DNA from 3 places in the Nocardioides sp. NPDC127503 genome. Region 3 is predicted to be linked to each of the others. Evidence: riboswitches for the same ligand, from Rfam matches in the RefSeq annotation. Region 3 holds a riboswitch; each other region holds the start of a gene.
The links. A riboswitch is a leader RNA that binds a small molecule or an ion and turns the genes downstream of it on or off. The one in region 3 is predicted to bind cobalamin.

Region 1 (4,945 bases), on a different contig from region 3:
GTCGGTGTCACTCCGGTGCAGGTCGCCGAGGTGCAGAAGCTGGTCGACGCCAAGACGCTGACCGACAAGCTGGCCCGGCAGGTCTTCGAGGGTCTTCTCGCAGGTGAGGGCACGGTCTCCGAGATCATCGACGCCCGTGGCCTCGCCGTGGTCTCCGACGACGGTGCCCTCGGCGCCGCCGTCGACGAAGCCATCGACGCCCAGCCCGCCGTCGCCGAGAAGATCCGCGGCGGCAACCAGGCCGCGGCCGGTGCCCTCATCGGCGCGGTCATGAAGGCGACCGGCGGCAAGGCCGACGCCAAGCGCGTCCGCGAGCTGATCCTGGAGAAGCTCTCCTGATCCCACGCCGAGTCGGCTCGTCCTGACAACAAACTCCGCCGAGTCGGCGCGTCATGACGCGCCGACTCGGCGTTGGTTTTGGTCAGGATGAGCCGACTCGGCGATGGGGTGCACTGGCAGACTGTCCGGCGTGACCGTGACCGAGCCCTTCCGTATCGCACTGCTCATCGACGCCGACAACGCGCCCGCCTCGAAGATCGACGACATCTTGAACGACCTGGCCGAGTACGGCGAGGTGACGATCCGACGGGCTTACGGCAACTGGACCAAGTCCGAGCTCAAGGGCTGGATCGAGGAGCTGCACGATGCCGCGATCAGGCCGATGCAGCAGTTCGACCTGACCGCGCACAAGAACGCCTCCGACATGGCGCTCGCCATCGACGCGGTCGAGCTGTTGCACGCGGCGATCCCGGACGCGTTCGCGCTGGTCTCCTCCGACTCCGACTTCACGCCGCTGGTGCACTACCTGCGGGAGAAGGGCCGCGCGGTCTACGGCTATGGCCGGGAGAAGACGCCGGCGCCGTTCAAGAGCGCCTGCACCCGGTTCACCGTGGTGGAGAAGCTCGGTGGCTCCGAGGAGGAGACCGAGGTCGACGCCGAGCCCGGGACCACGCGCACACGCAAGCAGTCGTCATCGGCGACCAACGGGCAGGCGCTGAAGCGCAACGCCCGGTTGATCCAGCTGCTGCGCAACTCCATCGCCGCGGCCGCCGACGACGACGGCTGGGCCCTGGTCGGCACCGTGGTCTCCCGCATCCGCAACCAGTCCTCCGAGGACCCGCGCAACTACGGGTACGCGACCTGGACCAAGCTCATCAAGGCGATCGATCTCTTCGAGCTCAAGGATGAGGGCACCTCCGCGATCGCGGTCAGCGACAAGCGCACCAAGAAGTGACGTACGTCCTCTACCGGGTCTGCGCGGAGGCGGCCGGGCGGGCGCATCTGACGCCCTTGGGCACCGACCCGTGGAGGTGCTTCAGCGCGGCCTTGAAGTCGCGGCAGCGCTCGGCGTCCTCCTTCTTGTTCGAGGGATAGCCGATCGCCGCGTTGACCTTGCCCATGTCGAGGGCGTCGGCGAGCGGGTTGATGTCGCGGGCGACGGTCCAGTACCAGCGCGAGATCGGGGCGCTGTAGTCCAGCGACCGGGCGAGCTCGGGGCGGCGGCGCAGGTCGATGTCGAAGTAGGTGCCGGCGTCGGTGTAGTTGGCCTCGCCGGTCAGCTGGATGTAGCCGCGGCCGGTGAACTTCCGCTTGTCGCGGCCCTTGGCGTCGTGGTGGAAGGAGCTCTCGTTGGCGAGAGTGGTCAGATACGCCGCCTGCCGGTAGGGGGTGGTTATCTCGGCGTCGGTCATCGCTCGGTTGAGGCTCGGGAGCCCGGTCTCGACGGTGCTCCGGTCGCCGACCTTCTCGCCGAACATGGCGATCAGATCGACGTACGTGACCGATGTCCGTGCCTCCTCCGCGCCGGCCGTCGTGGTCGGGGAGAGGGCGAGAAGGGTGGCCGAGATCGATGCTGCGACAAGGCCGAGAATCCTGTGGCGCATGGGGACAGAGTGACTGCTCGACGGCGATCCCGCAAGCAGGGCCCGCCAGGCATAGGATTGCCCCCGCATAGCAGAGCCTCAATCAACACACGCCGTGGTGGGGGAAGCCGGTCGAATCCCGGCGCTGACCCGCAACCGTAGGCCCAGGCACCGAGAGTGTCCTGGGCGAGCCGGAGCACCTGCCGACGGACGCGTACTGACCTGACGCTGTCGTGGAAAGCAGCGGGTCGGCCTTGGGCCTTCCCGACGAACAGCGCGGAAGGAACCATGAAGAAGACCGTCCTCGGTGGCATCGCCGCCGCCCTCGCCCTCACCTCGCTCGCCGGCTGCGGCGAGAAAGCCGTCGAGGAGGGGGAGAAGCCCACCTACGACGCCAAGGTGTCCACCTCGGTGGCCGACTGGCTCGTGGCCCAGGCGCCGGAGGGTGTGGCCCGCAACGCGCAGTACGGCACCGACGACTTCGGGCTCAGCGCCGACATCGGGATCGCGCTGGCCGAGGTCGGTGGCTACGACGAGGAGATCTCGACGATCGCCGCGGCCGTGATGGAGAACAAGAAGGCCTACACCTCGCCCGGGTTCGGCACCATCACCTCGGCCGGGGCCACCGCGAAGGCGCTGGTCCTCCAGCAGAACGTCGACGCCTCCGACCCCGGTCTGCTGAAGCAGCTCGAGGGCACGGTCGCCGAGAACGGCCGCATCGCCGACAAGCTCGACCCCAAGAACAAGGAGGCGGCCGACTACTCCAACACCATCGGACAGTCGTACGCCGTGTGGGCTCTCAACAACGCCGAGAGCAAGGAAGCCGCGGCCGCGACGGAGTTCCTGGCCGGGCAGCAGTGCGAGGAGGGCTGGTTCCGGGTCACCTTCGCGGCCGACCCCGCCGCCGCTGACCAGACCTGCGACGCCGACCCGAAGGCCGTCCCGGACGCCGACGCCACCGCGTTCGCGCTGATCGCCCTGTCCGGGGTTGCGTCCCCGGAGGCGGAGAAGGCCGTCGAGGCCGGCGTGGAGTGGCTGAAGGAGACCCAGGCGAAGGACGGGTCGTTCAAGGCCGCCACCGGCAACATCGCCAACTCCAACACCACCGGCCTGGCCGGATGGGCGTTCGGGCGCGCCGGTGAGACCGCTGCCGCGGAGAAGGCGGCGGCCTGGGTCGCCGACCACGTCGTGACCTGTGGCGACGACGCCGGCGCGGTGGCCTATGACGACGCCGCGCTGACCGAGGGCAACGCCAAGGGCCTGACCAAGGAGTCCGAGGGGATGTATCGCCTCGCCGCTGCTCAGGCGCTGCCGTCGCTGGTCTTCCTGCCCAAGGACGCGACCGCGAAGAGCTCGTGCTGATCCTGCGGTCCTCGTTGGTGGCCCTGGCGTTCCTCGCCGGGGCCACCGCACCCGTCCTCGCCCCGGTCGCCGCATCGTCTGCCGCCGAGACGTGTGACGGGGTCACCGTCGTCGTCGAGCCCAACGCGCTGGGTGGCGACCCCGAGGTCACCTGTGTCCAGCCCGAGGAGGGCGACACCGGCGCCGATCTCTTCGAGAAGGCCGGACATCCGCTCACCTTTGTGACCTCGATGCCCAGCGTCGTATGCCGCGTCGATGAGCGCCCGAAGGCGGCCGGTTGCGCCCAGATGCCGCCTGCCGACGCGTACTGGTCGCTCTGGATCACCGACGATTCGGGGGCCTGGAGCTACGCCTCCAGAAATGTTACCGAAATCAGCGTGACCTCCGGGCAGGGTGTTGCGTTCACGTGGATAGACGACGATGTCGTTACCGCTCCGGCGACGGAGCTTGGGGATGCTGTGGGGGCGCCCTCAAGCCCGTCGCCGGAGTTATTTCCGGAAGAACCGACAGATTCGGCCTCCGAGCATCTGCCCGCCTGGGTCGCACCCGCGGGGATCCTCGCACTCTTCGCCGTCGCCGGTGCCGTGTGGTGGCGTCGGCGATGAGCACCCTGTTCCGTACGGCCGCGGTCGCGCACCTGCCCCGCGATCTGCACCCCGTCGCCTGGTGGGTGTGGGCGATCGGCCTGGCTGCGTACGCCTCCTTCACCACCAACCCGTTGCTGCTCCTGCTCCTGGTGGGGGTGGTGTCGGTCGTGGTCGCCGCGCGCCGAGGCGAGCAACCGTGGGCGAAGGCGTTCCGGCTCTACGTCGGCCTCGCGGTGTTCATCGTCGTGACCCGGGTGCTCTTCCGAGTGCTCCTGGGCGCGGTGCCGGGCCACGTGCTCATCGACCTGCCCGAGATCCCGCTTCCGGAGTGGGTGCTGGGGATCAGGCTGCTCGGGCCGCTCACCCGCGAGGCGCTGCTGGCCGGCCTCTACGACGGGTTGCGGCTGGGCGTCATCGTGATCTGCGTCGGCGCGGCCAACGCGCTGGCGAACCCGAAGCGGCTGCTGCGCTCGCTGCCGCCGGCGCTCTACGAGATCGGCACCGCTGTCGTGGTCGCCGTGACCGTGCTGCCGCAGCTGGCCGAATCGGTGCAGCGGGTGCGCGCCGCGCAACGGCTGCGTGCCGGTGCGACCGGAAACGTCAGGCGCCTGCGCCGCTTCCTGGTGCCGGTGCTCGAGGACGCCCTGGAGCGGTCGATGGCGCTGGCGGCGGGGATGGACACCCGCGGCTACGGACGTACGGCCGGCGTCCCGGTCGCCACCAGGCGGATCACTTCGGCGCTCATGCTGGTCTCGCTCGTCGGGCTCTGCGCCGGCGTCTACGCGGTGCTGGACGGCACCACGCCTGGCTGGCTGGCCGCCACCATGCTGAGCCTGGGCGTCGGCACCGCCGCCGGAGGGCTGGCGCTCGCCGGCCGCCGCGTGACGCGGACCGTCTACCGGCCCGACCGGTGGCGCTGGCCGGAGGTCGTGGTGGCGCTGAGCGGGATCGTGGTCGTCGCCGTGGGCTGGTGGGTCGCCCGTTATCAGGTCCCGGTCGCCTTTCCGGGAGTGAGCACCGTCCCGGAAGTCACGCTGACCGCCATGCTGGGTGTGCTCGTCGGGCTGGTCCCGGCCGTCGCCGCTCCGCTACCGGCATCATCGCTCGTTCACGAGGAGGCAGTCGCATGATCGA
Region 2 (4,945 bases), on a different contig from region 3:
CGCGCAGGTCAGCGGGGAGATCCGCGGTCCACTTGTCGTAGTCGGCCTTGGAGATGCGTACGTGGGCGTCGGTGAGCTGGGCGTTGGTCAGCCACTCCTCGTCCTGGCCGCCAGCCGCGATCAGCGCGTGGATCAGCGCGTCACCGGCGGCCGTGTCGGCGGCGGCGTCAGCAGCGACGTCGGCGGAGTCGAGGATGCGTACGACCTCGTTGTCCTGCCCGAGGTCATAGCCCTCCTCGCGGAGCCGGCGCAGCATCCGGATCGCGGAGACCGGGGTGTCCAGGCCGACCGCGTTGCCGATCCGGGAGTGCTTGGTGGGGTAGGCGGAGAGGACCAGCGCGAGGCGCTTGTCCGGGTTGGCCGTGTGCCGCAGGCGGGCGTGGTTGACCGCGATCCGGGCGACTCGCGCAGTGCGCTCGGGATCGGCGACGTAGTGGGGGAGACCCTGCTCGTCGAGCTCCTTGAAGGAGAACGGGGCGGTGATGATCCGCCCGTCGAACTCGGGGATCGCGATCTGGTTGGCCGAGTCGAGCGGCGTGACGCCGTCGTCGGAGGCCTCCCACTCCGCGCGCGAGCTGGTCAGGCACAGGCCCTGGAGCACCGGGATGTCGAGCGCCGCCATCCGCTCCACGTCCCAGGCCTCGTCCTCGCCGCCGGCGCTCGCCGAGGCGGGCACCGAGCCACCGGCCGCGAGCACGGTCACGATCAGCGCGTCGAGGGTGCCGAGCGCCTCGTAGAGGTCGTCGGGTGCCGAGCGCAGCGAGCCCGCGAAGACGGGTACCCCGGTGGCCGCGCCGGTCGCGTCGATGGCGTCGGCCAGCGCGTGGGCGAACGCGGTGTTCCCGCTGGTCTCGTGGGCGCGGTAGTAGAGCACGCCGATGCGGGGACGAGTGGCGTCGGCGGGCTCGGGCCGCTCCGCGAACCCCCACGCCGGCACCGTGGCAGGCGGCTCGAACCCGAAACCCGTCAGCAGGACCGTGTCGGAGAGGAACGCGTGCAGTTGGGCGAGGTTGGTCGGCCCGCCCTCGGCGAGATAGCGGTGGGCCTCGGCGGCGACGCCCATCGGGACGGTGGAGTGCTCCATCAGCTCGGCGCTCGGCTGCTGCTCGCCGCCGAGGACCACGACCGGGGTGCCGCGCTCCTTGACGGCGCTCAGCCCGTCCCACAGATCGTTGGGCGAGCCGAGGAGCCGGAAGACGACCAGGTCGGCATCGGCCACGACCTGCTCCAGATCGGTCGCTCGCGACGGGTTCGCCCAGGCGTAGTCGGCGCCGCTGGCACGGGCCGAGAGCAGGTCGGTGTCCGAGGTGGACAGAAGGGCGATGCGTACGCGTGCAGAGTCGGCCATGCCGAGTTCCTCCTAGGGGTTCTCGCCCCGTCGATCGGTCGGATAGCCCGCGGCCAGTGTCTGGCTGTGTCCGTGCCCAGAAGCTGTACGGACGTCACAGTGGCGGAACCGCCCCGGACTCTCACCGGGTTCCTGCGCCACGAGCGTGCTCGCAGCCTACCCCGCGCGCTGCTCGAGCCAGGTCTCGCGGGTGATCTCGTACTCGACCTCTCCGTCGGCATGTCCTGCGAGCGGTTCCTCGAACTCCTGGTGGAAGGAGCGTACGAAGCTCATCCCGACCGACACCATCGTTGCTCGGGAGGCCTCGTTGACCGACATCGTCTGCGCGATCACCCGATCGATCCCGAGCTCCTCGAACCCGTGCCGGAGCAGCTCGAGCGAGCCCTCCTTCGCGTAGCCCTTGTGCCAGTGCCGCTGCGGGAGCCGGTAGCCGAGCTCGGCGGCATCGGTACGCGGCGGGTTGTCGGGCGGCTCGAACATGTAGAGCCCGACGGCCTCACCGGCCGAGAACCCGATCCACTTGCCCAGCGCATCCGTCTCCTTCGCGACCCGGATCCACTTGTGCATCCGCTCCTCGGTCTCCTCCGGCCTGAGCGCGCGGGTGAACAGATGGCGCAGCACCACCGGATCCGAGTTGAGCTCGATCAGGAACGGCAGATGCACTTCGGACAGCGGAACCAGGTCGAGGCGCTCGGTGCGCAGATGGGCTTGCGGCATGGGCCAGACGTTAGCCAGGACGTACGTCGCCAGCACCTGGTTTCTGGGGCGATCAACTCAATTGACAAATCTGTTTGTCAATTGCATCCTGGGTCTTGTGAGCAACGGCATCATCTACGTCGACGAGCCGGACCGGGTGGCCGCGGCGCTGTCGCCTATTCGTCGGCAGCTCCTCGGTCACCTGCAGGAGCCCACGTCGGCCACCCAGCTCGCCGCCGTGCTCGAGCTGCCTCGCCAGCGGGTGAACTACCATCTGCGGGCGCTCGAGTCGGCCGGGTTGGTGGAGCTGGTCGAGGAGCGGAAGCGCCGCGGCTTCGTCGAGCGGATCGTCCGCGCGAAGCCGGGTGCGTTCGTGGTCGACCCATCGGTGATGGGCCGCGGACCCGAGTCCGCTGAGAGCGCGGGGCGGGTCATGGACCAGTTCGCCGCCGACCACCTTGTCGGGGTCGCCGCAGCCACCGTGCGGGATGTGGCCCGCATGCAGGTCAAGGCGGACGAGCAGGGCAAGCGCCTGCTCACGTTCACGATCGAGGCCGCCGTGCGCTTCGCTGACGCCGCCGACGTGCACAGATTCACCGAGGAGCTGACCGAAGCGCTGCGGCGTACGGCCGAGAGCTTCGACAGCCCGACCGGCCGGCAGTACCGCGTGGTCATCGGTGGGCATCCCGCCCCGGCAGCGGTGACCGCCCCATCCGAACAGGAGCAGAGTGATGAATGACATCCAGAGCGGCGAGACGCCGCGGATCGAGGTCACCGCGGCGGCCTCGGCCGATGCCGCGTGGCAGGCGCTGCGGGACCCGGCCGCCATCCGACAGTGGCACGGCTGGGACGCGGATGAGATCGAGGCCGAGATCGACTCGATCTACTTCACCGATGTCGTCGAGGAGGCCGACCGGCGCACCCTGGTCGCCAACGGCGGCGACAGGTTCGACATCCAGCCGGAAGGCGACGGCGTCCGAATCACGCTGACCCGTGCGCCGTTGTCCGGCAACCCGGACTGGGACGCCTACTACGACGACGTCACCGAGGGTTGGACGTCGTTCCTGCATCAGCTTCGGTTCGCGCTCGAGCGCCGGCCCGGCATGACACGCCGCACGTTGTTCTTCGCCGATCGCGGCACCTACTCGGGCACCGTCATCGAGCGGCTCGGCCTCGACGCTGTCGCCGGCCAGCCCCGGGGCAGCCGCCACACAGCGACGATCGCCGGCGAGGACGTGGCCGGCGAGGTGTGGTTCCGCTCGGCGCACCAGCTGGGCGTGACGGTCGACGCATGGGGCGAGGGCCTGCTGGTGATCGCCGGCACGGCGCCGTCGGACGCCGACCCGGCGGGCACCTCGATGGCCATCCTCAGCACGTACGGCCTCGAGGACGCCGACTTCGCGCAGCTCGACACGAGGTGGGCCGGCTGGTGGGCCGATCACCGGGCGGGGGAGTGATCCTCCGCGGCCAGGTGGCGGAGAGCTCGATGGGCGGCGTGGTAGCCGCACATGCCGTGGACGCCGGCGCCGGGCGGGGTGGCGGCGGAGCATAGGAACATCCCGGGAATGCCGGTGTCGTAGCCGGCGAGGGTGGGGCGGACGATGAGCTGGCGAAGCGTGTTGGCGCCGGTGGAGATGTCACCCCCGACGTAGTTGAGGTTGTACGCCGCGTAGTCGGCCGGTGTGGTGACGTGCGTCGCCACGATCTGGTCGCGGAAGCCCGGGGCGAAGCGCTCGATCTGGGCCAGCACCGCGTCGGTGGCGTCGCCCTCGTAGGCGTGCGGGACGTGTGCGTAGGCCCAGACCGGGTTGAGGTCTCCGGCCGAGCGGGACGGGTCCGCGACGTACTGCTGCCCGAGCAGCACGAAGGGACGCTCAGGCATCCGGCCTGCTGCCATCTCCCGCTCGCTGGCCGCCACGTCCGCGATCGACCCGCCGAGATGGACGGTGCCGGCGCGGCCGACCTCCGGGTCACGCCACGGGATCGGCCCGCGGACCGCCAGGTCGAGCTTGTACGCCGCGGGGCCGTGCTGCCACCTCCGCATCGCCCGGCGCGGCCGCTCGGGGAGGGCTTCGCCGACGATGTCGGCGAAGCCGCCGGGGCTGGTGTCGAACAGGGTGACATCCGAGTCAGGAAGGTCGGCGAGGCTGCGGACGGTGGTGCCGGTGACGACGGTGCCGCCCAGCTCCTCGAGCAGCTCCGCCATGGCGAGGGTGATCGCGTGGGAGCCACCCTCGGCGACCGGCCATCCGTAGCGATGTCCGCTGGCCACCAGCATGGTGCCCACGGCGGCCGTGCCCGGGCGGTCCAGCGGCTGGAACGCGTGCGCCGCACACCCGGCGAAGAGTCCCTTCGCCGCCTCCTCGCGGAAGGCCCGCGCGAGCACGGTGGCCGGTGGCGCGGCGCGCATCCCGAAGCCGGCCAGGCGGAACGGATGCCGGGGGACCCGCACGATCGGACCGAGGACATGGTCCGAGATCGCGTCCCAGCCGCGTACGACCGGACCGAACATCTGCTGCCAGCGCTGTCCGTCGGCGCCCAGGCCCGCGGCTGTCGTCTCGATCGAGCGGTGCAGGAGCGCGGCCGCTTCGTCATCGAGCGGATGGGCGAGCTCGATCTCGGGAAAACGCCAGGTCAGGCCGTACTTATCCAGCTCGAGGTCACGGAGGAACGGTGAGGCCAGGCCGAGCGGATGGATGGCCGAGCAGATGTCGTGGCGCAGCCCGGGCAGGGTCAGCTCGGCGGTGCGCGTGCCACCGCCGACGGTCTCCGCGGCCTCGAGGACCGTCACCTTCACGCCCTGCTGAGCGAGCACGATCGCAGCCGCCAGCCCGTTGGGGCCGGCGCCTACGACGGTCGCGGAATGCGGCTTCATGGGACCAATCCAACCAGCGGGGCCGG
Region 3 (4,945 bases):
AGGGCCTCGGCGTCGGCTGGGTCAGCTTCTACCGCGAGGAGTTCCTGCGATCGCTGGTCGGGCTTCCGGAGCACGTACGTCCGGTGGCTTGGCTCTGTGTCGGGGCTGTCGAGGGGGTGCCTGAGGTGCCGGATCTGGAGCGGTTCGGGTGGAGGCATCGGTCGGAGCTGGCCTCCGTGGTTCATGAGGAGAGGTATCTTTCCGGGCGCTGAGGCTGCCGTGTTTTCTGGTTGGGGTTTGCCGCCGACCCGTTCTTGGAGGGTGTTTCTCGGCGGCGCCCGGAGTAAAGGCGATGTATCGAGCTTGTCGAGATGACGGCCTTCGGCCGCCGGCTTCGCCGGTCGCCTTCGGCGATCCTTGACACCGGGCTCCGCCGAGAATTTTGGCTGGCTATCGGGTCGGCGGCAGGGGTTTGGCGCGGGTTTTCGAGTTGGGCACGGGCTTGGGATCTTGGGTTGTCCCGCTTCCTGCAGTCGGGTGGTTGATCGGTGGAAGGAATTTTTCTTCCACGCGGCGACTCCACTCGGTGAGGGACCGGGGGGCGAACGAAAATTCGTTCGTCACGGAGATCACCAGCCAGGACGAGCACGGGGTGGAAGGAATTTTTCTTCCGTGGGCCTGGTCAGGATCGTGGTGGGACGAACGAATTTTCGTTCGCCCGGATCCTCGCCTGTCGGAGTGGGTCGATCGGGTGAAAGAGAATTTTCTTTCACCCGAAGCGCCCGCGATGGCCACTTAGCGGATCGACGATCCGGCGAAGTTGGCGCTGTCGGGGACGACGAAGGACCACTGCGTCACAGCCCGTGCGGGAGTCCAGCCGGTGAACGTGCCGATCGGAGCGGAGGTCTCCACCGAGATCCGGGTGAGCTCACCGGCGTGCTGCTGGTAGGCGGTGGCTAGCAGCTGCTCGGTCTCCAGGGTGACGCCGTGGACGACGAGCCGGCCACCGGGGCGGAGGGCGGCTAGGCAGGTGTCGAGCACTCCGGGGCGGGTCGCGCCGCCGCCGATGAAGATCGCATCGGGCGCCGGGAGATCGCGCAACGCATCGGGGGCGCGGCCTTGGACTACGGCCAGGCCGGGTACGCCGAGGCGGGCCGCGTTGCGGGCGATCCGGGCGGCCCGCTCAGGAGAGGCCTCGACCGCGGTCGTGGTGCAGGACGGGTGCGCTCGCATCCACTCGATCCCGACCGAGCCGGCACCGGCACCGACGTCCCACAGGTGCGCTCCCGGGGTGGGGGCCAGGCGCGCCAGGGCCGAGGCCCGCAGGTCGCGCTTGGTCAGCTGGCCGTCGTTCTCGAAGACGTCGTCGGGAAGGCCCGCGGCCCAGCCGAGGAGGGGTGTGCCGACGCACTCGATCGCCACGATGTTGAGGAGTGAAGACTCGCCGCCCCACTCCGAGGCGGTCGCCGTCCGGACGCTCTCCGTCTCCGCCCCCAGGTCGCCCAGGACGGTCATCATCGAGGCACCGAAACCAGTCGTGACCAGGAGGTTTGCCACCGAGGCAGGAGTGGATGCGTCCGAGGAGAGCGCCAGGATCCGGCGGCCAGGGGCGAGCTCGCGCGCGATCAGCGAGACGTCGCGGCCGACGAGGCTGACGACCACGCACGACTCGGCCGCCCAGCCCATCCGGGCACGGGCGAGGGCGACGGAGGAGACGGCGGGCTCGATGCGTACGTTCGCCGGGCCGAGCAGCTCGATCAGGGTCGTACCGATGCCGGAGACCAGCGGGTCGCCCGAGGCCAGAGCGACGACGGAGGAGTCGCCCGGCAGCGACGCGAGGAGAGCCGGCAGACCCTCGCGCAGCGGCGAGGGCCAGGGCTCGCGGCGCTGGCCGGGGACGTCCGGGACGAGGTCGAGATGACGCTTGCCGCCGAGGAGGACGGCGGACTCCCGGATCAGCTGCTGGTGACGTACGGGAATCTCGTCCCAACCTCCGGCACCGATGCCCACCACGACGATCATGAGGCCAGACGCTACAGTGGCGGCTCAGGCGCGAGGTGCCCCGACTGCCCAGTCATCGGCTCTGTCACAGGAGCTGGTGAGGACGGTGGGAAGGGAGAATCTGGGAAGCCGGTGAGATTCCGGCACAGGCCCGCTGCGGTGAACCGAGCCCCACACGGGGGACTCGGCAAGTCCGAAGACCGGCCCCGCGTCCATCCATTCAAGCGATAGGGAGCGGGAGCCTCTCCATGCCGGTTCATTACCCATTTTCTGCCGTCCTCGGCTGCCAGGCGGACGACCTCGACGACATGGGCCTCGCGCTCGTGCTCACCACCATCTCCCCGGAGATCGGCGGGGTGCTGGTCCGTGGCGAGAAGGGGACCGCGAAGTCGACGGCCGTACGCGGTCTGGCGGCCGTGCTGCCCTCGATCTCGGTCTACGCCGGGGATCGGTTCTCGATCGACCCCGCCGACCCCTCCGCGGAGTCGCCGGACGGGCCCTTCGGGTCCGCCGCCGTCGTGGAGAGCCGGCCGGTGCGGCTGGTCGAGCTCCCCGTCGGAGCCACCGAGGACCGCGTCGTCGGCTCGCTCCACCTGGAGAGCGCGCTGTCGCGCGGTGCGGTCGAGTTCGAGCCGGGGCTGCTGGCGCGGGCACACCGCGGCCTGCTCTACGTCGACGAGGTCAACCTGCTCCACGACCACCTGGTCGACCTGCTGCTCGACGCGGCGGCGATGGGGCGGGTCAGCGTCGAGCGGGACGGCGTCTCGGTCGAGCACGCCGCCCGGTTCGTACTGATCGGCACCATGAACCCCGAGGAGGGCGAGCTGCGCCCGCAGCTCCTGGACCGCTTCGGGCTCACCGTCGAGGTCGCAGCGCCCCGGGAGCCGGCGCTGCGCGCCGAGGTCGTACGCCGCCGGATGGCCTTCGACCTGGACGCCCCCGCGTTCGTCGAGCGCTATGTGGCCGCAGAGCGCGACCTGACCGCACGGGTCGCCACCGCTCGCGCCCTCGTCGGGAAGGTCCGGCTCACCGCGCCCGGGCTGCTCAAGATCGCCGAGGTCTGCGCGGCGTTCGAGGTCGACGGGCTGCGCGCCGACATCGTCACCGCCCGCACCGCGGTCGCGCACGCGGCCTGGGCCGGTCGCTCAGAGGTCACCCGCGAGGACATCCGCCGCGCTGCCCTGCTGGCCCTCCCTCACCGCCGCCGTCGCAACCCCTTCGACGCTCCCGGGCTCGACGAGGACCTGCTCGACCGCATTCTTGGCGACGAGGAGCTGCCGCCCGAGCCGCCGGAAGGCGGGCCGGACCAGGATGACCCCCAGGACGACCCGCACGACGCACCGCAGGACGGATCCGAGTCCGAGCCGGAGGTCGGGCCGGCCGAGAGCTCCCACGAGGGCTCCTCGGATACCGAGCCCGTCGAGACGTCCCAGGACGAGACCTCGACAACGGACGAGGCCCCGCCCAGCCCGTCGGCGGGGAACACCTCGACCACCGCCGCAGGCACCGCCTACCGCCCCCGTCTCCTGACCGTGACCGGCCTGGGCACGGGCCGCACCGGCGGCCGGAGCAAGGCGATCGGCAGCAGCGGCCGCCGGATCGGCGCGAGCGTCAGCACTCGTGGCTCGCTCCACCTCGTCGAGACGCTCAAGGCGGCCGCTGGCAAGCAGGGCGCAAGGGACCGTACGTCGGCGAAGGTCGAGCTGCGGATCGAGGACCTCCGCACCGCGGTCCGTGAGGGCCGGGAGGCCAACCTGGTGCTCTTCTGCGTGGACGCATCCGGGTCGATGGCCGCGCGCAAGCGGATGGCGCAGGTCAAGGCGGCGGTCCTCTCGCTGCTGCTCGACGCCTACCGTCGCCGCGACAAGGTCGGGATGATCACCTTCCGGGGCGAGGGTGCCGAGCTGGTGCTGCCGCCAACCGGGTCGGTCGACCTCGCCGCGGCACGCCTCGACGAGGTGCCCGCCGGAGGACGTACGCCGCTGGCCGAAGGCCTCCTCGAGGCCGCCCGCGTGCTCCAGCGCGAGCACCTGCGTGACCCCGATCTGCGGCCGCTGCTGGTGGTCGTCACCGACGGTCGCGCCAACTCGAAGACCCACGGCAAGGACGCCGTCCGGCGCTCGCAGCAGGCCGCCGCGTACGTCGCCGGTCTGGGCGTCACCACCGTCGTCATCGACTCCGAGAGCGGGCCGATGCGGCTCGGGCTGGCCCGCCAGCTGGCCGAGCACCTGGGCGCCGAGCACGTGCCGGTCGCCGAGGTGAGCGCCGAGGCGCTGACCTCCACCATCCACGGGTTCACCGGATCCACCATGGGAAGGGGCGCTGCCTGATGCCGAAGGGACAGCCGCTGAACGTGCCCGACGACGGGCTCACCACCCGCCAGCGCCGCAACCGGCCGCTGGTGATGGTCCACACCGGCCCCGGCAAGGGGAAGTCGACCGCCGCCTTCGGGCTCGCGCTGCGCGGCTGGAACCAGGGCTGGCGGATCGGGGTCTTCCAGTTCGTGAAGTCGGCCAAGTGGCGCATCGGTGAGCAGACCGTGCTCGAGCGCCTCGGCAAGTTGCACGAGGAGACCGGCGAGGGTGGGCCGGTCGACTGGCACAAGATGGGCTCCGGCTGGTCCTGGAGCCGCAAACAGGGTGACGTCGAGGACCACGCTGCGGACGCCGCCGAGGGCTGGGCCGAGATCAAGCGGTGCCTGGCCGCCGAGACGTACGACCTGCTCGTCCTCGACGAGTTCACCTACCCGATCAAGTGGGGCTGGGTCGACGCCGCCGAGGTCGCCGCCGTGCTCTCCGAGCGGCCGGGGCGCCAGCACGTCGTGATCACCGGTCGCGACGCCGACCCCGCCCTGCTCGAGGTCGCGGACCTGGTCACCGAGATGACCAAGATCAAGCACCCGATGGACGCCGGCCAGAAGGGCCAGCGGGGCATCGAGTGGTGACCCTGCCCCGGCTGGTGGTCGCTGCTCCCTCGACCGGCTCGGGCAAGACGACCGTCGCCA

Region 1: it holds a riboswitch for cobalamin, as region 3 does, so the genes downstream of both, ABTW65_RS21665 (prenyltransferase/squalene oxidase repeat-containing protein) here and ABTW65_RS09920 (VWA domain-containing protein) in region 3, are expected to answer to the same signal.
Region 2: it holds a riboswitch for cobalamin, as region 3 does, so the genes downstream of both, cobN (cobaltochelatase subunit CobN) here and ABTW65_RS09920 (VWA domain-containing protein) in region 3, are expected to answer to the same signal.

What each region holds. Positions count from the first base shown of each region.
Region 1 is NZ_JBEORH010000010.1:65,028-69,972, reverse strand. Features, by position in the region: gene gatB (Asp-tRNA(Asn)/Glu-tRNA(Gln) amidotransferase subunit GatB) at 1-339, shown strand, start outside; gene ABTW65_RS21675 (NYN domain-containing protein) at 470-1,234, shown strand; gene ABTW65_RS21670 (glycoside hydrolase family 19 protein) at 1,245-1,883, opposite strand; cobalamin riboswitch at 1,962-2,084, shown strand; gene ABTW65_RS21665 (prenyltransferase/squalene oxidase repeat-containing protein) at 2,151-3,224, shown strand; gene ABTW65_RS21660 (hypothetical protein) at 3,218-3,829, shown strand; gene ABTW65_RS21655 (CbiQ family ECF transporter T component) at 3,826-4,941, shown strand; gene ABTW65_RS21650 (ABC transporter ATP-binding protein) at 4,938-4,945, shown strand, end outside.
Region 2 is NZ_JBEORH010000011.1:4,648-9,592, forward strand. Features, by position in the region: gene cobN (cobaltochelatase subunit CobN) at 1-1,348, opposite strand, end outside; cobalamin riboswitch at 1,383-1,527, opposite strand; gene ABTW65_RS22815 (GNAT family N-acetyltransferase) at 1,505-2,065, opposite strand; gene ABTW65_RS22820 (ArsR/SmtB family transcription factor) at 2,163-2,783, shown strand; gene ABTW65_RS22825 (hypothetical protein) at 2,776-3,501, shown strand; gene ABTW65_RS22830 (phytoene desaturase family protein) at 3,483-4,919, opposite strand.
Region 3 is NZ_JBEORH010000003.1:590,006-594,950, forward strand. Features, by position in the region: gene bluB (5,6-dimethylbenzimidazole synthase) at 1-212, shown strand, start outside; gene cbiE (precorrin-6y C5,15-methyltransferase (decarboxylating) subunit CbiE) at 736-1,962, opposite strand; cobalamin riboswitch at 2,025-2,164, shown strand; gene ABTW65_RS09920 (VWA domain-containing protein) at 2,190-4,271, shown strand; gene cobO (cob(I)yrinic acid a,c-diamide adenosyltransferase) at 4,271-4,885, shown strand; gene cobBC (bifunctional hydrogenobyrinic acid a,c-diamide synthase/histidinol phosphate aminotransferase CobBC) at 4,882-4,945, shown strand, end outside.